2 regions of the Pseudomonas sp. AN-1 genome follow, and region 1 is predicted to be linked to the other one. Evidence: predicted binding sites of a transcription regulator. Region 1 holds the regulator's gene; the other holds the start of a gene.
The links. The regulator LexA, encoded in region 1, represses DNA repair genes until DNA is damaged. The targets are predictions, from matches to a motif close to CTGTNTNNNNANACAG.
Positions count from the first base shown of each region.

Region 2: a site for LexA is predicted at 1,851-1,866, ahead of recN (DNA repair protein RecN). Genes of this name have one in related genera too.

Region 1 is NZ_CP139195.1:190,781-193,700, forward strand. Features, by position in the region: gene SK095_RS00820 (DUF6586 family protein) at 47-568, shown strand; gene SK095_RS00825 (hypothetical protein) at 654-893, shown strand; gene lexA (transcriptional repressor LexA) at 955-1,569, opposite strand; gene SK095_RS00835 (TetR/AcrR family transcriptional regulator) at 1,749-2,438, shown strand; gene SK095_RS00840 (L,D-transpeptidase) at 2,502-2,920, shown strand, end outside.
Region 2 is NZ_CP139195.1:2,680,120-2,683,039, forward strand. Features, by position in the region: gene dnaK (molecular chaperone DnaK) at 1-1,060, opposite strand, end outside; gene grpE (nucleotide exchange factor GrpE) at 1,181-1,726, opposite strand; gene recN (DNA repair protein RecN) at 1,892-2,920, shown strand, end outside.

The sequences.
Region 1 (2,920 bases):
TCGTTTGGCGCGGCGTATACTGGGGATTCTGTCGAGGAGTCCACCCATGGCCAACGAGCTGTATACCCGCACCAACCAGAAGATCTACTTCGCCAGCCTGGCGCTGGACGCCTGGCGCGCCGCCGAGGCGGCCCGGCCGCTGAACCTCACCACCCAGGTGCAGGCCGCCCGCGAGAGCGCGCTGTTCCACCTCTACGGTGCGGTGCTGGGGCTGTGCCACGAGATCGCCGGCTACTACCGCCTGCCGCAGGCGGGAGCCGCCCAGGTCGAGCAACTGCTCAGTCGCGAGGTGCTGGAGGCGGCGCCGAGTCCGGAACTGGCCGAGCTGGTCGAGCTGGCGCAGGAGCGGCAGAGCTGGCTGGGGCAGTTGCTGGCAGCCTGGCGCGCCCTGTTCGAGCCGCCGCGCGAGGCGAAGAAGGCCAAGGTCGATCCGGCCCTGGCGCTGATCAGTGCAGTCGATGTCGGCACCCAAGAGGAGGCTGATCTGGATCTGGCCACGCTGGTCGACTGGCAGCAGCGCATCAAGCAGCTGGCGATGCGTTTTCGCGAGGGCATGAGCGAGTGGTGAGCGCGCCGCGCCGCCTGTCGCGGCGCTAGGGTGTGACGCCCGGCACTGCTACAATGCCGGCCTTTTTTCGCGGAGCACCCCACCCATGCCGACATCCTTCCTGGAAATCGTGGAATTGCCCGATGGCCGTATCGTCCTGCGTCGCGGCGACGATGAGGAGGCGCTGGTGACCCTCGAGTTTTCCGAGGAGGCCAAGGCCTTTCTGCAGGGGCAGCACATCGAGGTGGCCAAGGCCATGTTCAATCTCGGGGTGCAGATGGCCGGCAGCATGGCTGACGGCGACTACGAGCACGAGTACGGTGAGGAGCCGCGCGTGCTGCACTGAGGCGCTGCCTCTCCCGGCGCAGCCCGCAGGGTATCCTGCGGGTCCTCTCCCGGGCCGGGTTTCAGCGGCGGATCACGCCGACACTCAGCCCTTCGATGACGAACTCCTGATCCGGCTTGTCCAGGTCGATGACGATCGGGGCGAATTCCGGGTTCTCCGCCAGCAGCTGCACGCGCTTGCCGCGGCGCTGGAAGCGCTTCACCGTCACCTCGTCGCCGATCCGTGCCACCACGATCTGCCCGTTCGTCGCCTCGCGGCAGGCGTGCACGGCGAGCAGGTCGCCGTCCAGGATGCCCACGTCCTTCATGCTCATGCCGCGCACGCGCAGCAGGAAGTCGGCGCGCGGGTGGAAGAACTCCGCACTGATCCGGCAACTGTCCTCGATGTGCTGTTCGGCGAGAATGGGCGCGCCGGCGGCGACCCGGCCGATGATCGGCAGTTCGCCCTCGCGCAGCGCCGGCTCGGCATCGGGGATGCGGATGCCGCGCGAGGCGCCGGGGATCATCTCGATGGCGCCCTTGCGCGCCAGCGCCCGCAGGTGTTCCTCGGCGGCGTTGGGCGAGCGGAAGCCCAGCTGCTGGGCAATCTCGGCGCGGGTCGGCGGATAGCCGTGCTCTTCCAGCCAGCTCTTGATGAAGGCCAGGATCTCGCCTTGGCGCGGGGTCAGTTTCTGCATGGGCCGGGCTCTGTCTTTATATCCAGTGGCTGGAAGTATATACAGGGCGGCGGTGCAGGCAAGCTGTTTGCCCCGTCTGACGCGCCTCTCTGGCGGACGAACGGGCAGCTGGCCATACTTGACAGAGTGATAGATTGAAACCAAGGTTTCAAACGGCTGTTCGGTCAATGGGAGTGGTCATGGTCCAGTCGGAGACGGTCGAGCGTATTCTCGATGCGGCTGAGCAGTTGTTTGCGGAAAGGGGCTTCGCGGAAACCTCGCTGCGGCTGATCACCAGCAAGGCCGAGGTCAACCTGGCGGCGGTGAACTATCACTTCGGCTCCAAGGAGGCGCTGATCCAGGCCGTGTTCGTGCGGTTTCTCGGCCCGCTCTGCCTGCGTCTCGAGCGCGAGCTGGATCGTCGCCAGGGGCAGGCCGCCAGCCTCGAGGAGCTGCTCGAGCTGCTGGTGGCGCAGGCGCTGGGAGTGGCCGGGAGCAGTGCCAAGCTCACCGCCTTCATGCGCCTGCTGGGCATGGCGATACGGCAGAACCAGCGCGAGCTGCACGCCTATCTCGGCGGCCTGTACGGCAAGGTGTTCCGCCGCTACCAGCAGCTGCTGCAGGATGCGGTGCCGGGCATCCCGCCGCTGGAGCTGTTCTGGCGCGCGCAGTTCATGCTGGGCGCGGCGATCTTCAGCATGGCGGGCATCCAGGCGCTGCGCGGCATCGCCCAGGCCGACTTCGGCACGGACACCTCGACCGAGCAGGTGCTGGAGCTGATGGTGCCGTTCCTGGCCGCCGGCATGCGCTCCGAGACGGTGCTGGCCGATCCGGCGCTGATCGCCGCCCGCCGGCGTCCGCGTCCCAGGACGAACAATCACGGCAACTAACCCGTGGGTGCCGGCGGCGGGTGGATCGGCTAAGCTAGCGGCCCCATGACTGCCGCCACCGCCATGCTCGATCTGCTGCACATTTCCATCGCCGACCAGTGCCTGTACGGCTTCGCCGGCGGCGCCCTGCGCCTGCGCCTGCCGGTTTCCACCGCGCTCAACGGCCCGGGCGAGCGCCAGGGCTCGGGCTGCACGCCGCGCGGCCGCCATCAGGTGCGCGCCAGGATCGGCGCCGGCCTGCCGGAGGGCGCGGTGCTGGTCGGCCGGCGCTGGACCGGCGAGATCTGGTCGCCCGCGCTGGCGGCGCAGTTTCCGCAGCGCGACTGGATCCTCACCCGCATTCTCTGGTTGAGCGGCTGCGAGCTGGGGCGCAACCGCCTCGGCGGCGTCGACACCTTCCGCCGCTACATCTACCTGCACGGCACCCCGGACAGCGAGCCGATGGGCGAGGCGCGCTCGCACGGCTGCATCCGCCTGCGCAA
Region 2 (2,920 bases), 2.1 Mb from region 1:
CGACCTTCTGCTGCACCATCGGCATGCGGGTCTGGCCGCCGACCAGGATCACCTCGTCGATCTTGCCGGCGTCGATGCCGGCGTCCTTCAGCGCTATGCGGCACGGCTCGATGGTGCGCGCAACCAGGTCCTCGACCAGCGCTTCCAGCTTGGCGCGGGAGATCTTCACGTTGAGGTGCTTGGGACCGGTGGCGTCGGCGGTGATGTACGGCAGGTTGACGTCGGTCTGCTGGCTGGAGGACAGCTCGATCTTGGCCTTCTCGGCGGCTTCCTTCAGGCGCTGCATGGCCAGCGGGTCGCCCTTGAGGTCGATGCCGCTTTCCTTCCTGAACTCGTCGACGAGGTAGTCGATCAGGCGCATGTCGAAGTCTTCGCCACCGAGGAAGGTGTCGCCGTTGGTGGCCAGCACCTCGAACTGGTGCTCGCCGTCGACCTCGGCGATCTCGATCACCGACACGTCGAAGGTGCCGCCGCCCAGGTCGTAGACGATGATGGTGTGGTCGCCCTTGGCCTTGTCCATGCCGTAGGCCAGCGCCGCGGCGGTCGGTTCGTTGATGATGCGCTTGACGTCGAGGCCGGCGATGCGGCCGGCATCCTTGGTGGCCTGGCGCTGGCTGTCGTTGAAGTAGGCCGGCACGGTGATCACCGCTTCGGTGACCGCCTCGCCGAGGTAGTCCTCGGCGGTCTTCTTCATCTTCTTCAGCACTTCGGCGCTGATCTGCGGCGGCGCCATCTTCTGGCCCTTCACTTCCACCCAGGCGTCGCCGTTGTCGGCCTTGGCGATCTTGTAGGGCACCAGCTTGATGTCCTTCTGCACCACGTCCTCTTCGAAGCGACGGCCGATCAGGCGCTTCACCGCGAACAGGGTGTTGTGCGGGTTGGTGACGGCCTGGCGCTTGGCGCTCTGACCGACCAGGATCTCGCCGTCGTTGGTGTAGGCGATGATCGACGGGGTGGTGCGCGCACCTTCGGCGTTCTCGATCACCTTGGCGACGCCGTTCTCCAGAACGGACACGCAGGAGTTGGTGGTGCCCAGGTCGATACCGATGATTTTGCCCATATTCACTCTCCCGAAACTTGGATTCCGGCAGCCGCACGGCGGCTGCCCGGATGACTCAGATGCTTGGCACTACAGATGGGGATGCCCTGACGGCTTTCAAGGGCATTCCCGGCGATTGGTTCACTCGGCCTTGCTGACCACCACCATGGCCGGGCGCAGCAGGCGACCGTTGAGCAGGTAGCCCTTCTGGAACACCTTGAGCACGCTGCCCGGCTCGACGCTGTCGCTCGGCTGCATGGCCATCGCCTGGTGGTGCTCGGGGTTGAACGGCTCGCCGTGCGGGTCGAGCGCCTCGACCTGGTAGCGCTTGAGGGTGTCGTGGAAGGCCTTGAGGGTCAGTTCCATGCCCTCGCGCATCGGACGGATGGCCTCGTCGGCCGGATCGGACAGCTCGAGACCGCGCTCCAGGCTGTCGACCACCAGCAGCAGGTCGCCGGCGAACTTCTCCAGGGCGAACTTGTGCGCCTTCTCGACGTCCTGCTCGGCGCGGCGGCGCACGTTCTGCAGTTCGGCAACGGCGCGCAGGGCCTGGTCACGGGCCTCGGCCAGCTGCTCCTCGAGCGCCTGCACGCGCTGCGCCAGGTCTTCGCCGGCGGCGGTTGCCTCGCCCTGCACCTCGGCCTCGGCCTCGGGGCCCTGCGGATCAAGCTTCTGTTCGTCAGCCATGGATGTCTCCTTGAAAACAACGGTCGGGCGCTGCCCGCGATTCAGCCCGCTATATGGGGGCGCCCGCGCCGGCTTCAAGGGGGATTGCCGTCGCAAAGTGGACTACTGTATAAATCAACACATACTGTACAAATACACAGACAACCATCCGCGAGGTCCCGCGCCATGCTCGCGCACCTGTCGATCCGCAACTACGCCATCGTCGAGCAGCTCGATCTCGAGCTGCGCCCCGGCATGAGCGTCATCACCGGCGAGACCGGCGCCGGCAAGTCGATCATGCTCGACGCCCTCGGCCTGGCGCTGGGCGATCGCGCCGACAGCGGCGTGGTGCGCCCCGGCGCCGACAAGGCCGACATCCTCGCCAGCTTCGAGCTCGGCGAGATCGCCGAGGCCCGCCAGTGGCTGGCCGAACGCGACCTGGACAACGACGGCCCGTGCATCCTGCGCCGGGTGATCACCCCCGAAGGCCGCTCGCGCGCCTACATCAACGGCACGCCCTGCCCGCTCGGCGACCTGAAGAGCCTCGGCGAACTGCTGATCGACATCCACAGCCAGCACGAGCACCAGTCGCTGCTCAAGCCCGACACCCACCGCCGCCTGCTCGACGCCTACGCCGGCGCCGGCGAGCTGGCGCGCCAGGTGCAGCTGGCCGCCCAGCGCTGGCGGCAGACGCGCAGCGAACTGCAGCGCCTGAGCCAGAGCAGCGAGGAGCAGCACGCCCGCCAGCAGTTGCTCAGCTACCAGCTCGAGGAGCTGGACAACCTCGCCCTCGGCGCCGGCGAGTTGGAAGCGCTGGAACAGGAGCAGCGCACCCTGGGCAACGCCGAGATGCTGCTCGGCGCCTGCCGCCAGGTCATCGACATCTGCAGCGAGAACGACGGCGGCAGCGTGCTGGGCAGCCTGCGCTGCAGCGTGCAGCGTCTCTCCGCCGGCCAGGGTCAGCCGGCGGCACTAGAGGAAGCGGTCGCCCTGCTGGCCAGCGCGCAGATCCAGGTCGAGGAGGCGGTGAGCAGCCTCAACCGCTTCATCGACCACTTCGACGCCGACCCGCGCCGCCTGCAGCAGGTCGAGGAGCGCCTGGACAGCATCTACAGCCTGGCGCGCAAGCACCGCGTGCAGCCGGCCGAACTGGCCGAACTGCAGCAGCGCCTGCGCGACGAGCTGGCCGGACTGCATGCCGGCGACGAAGCCATC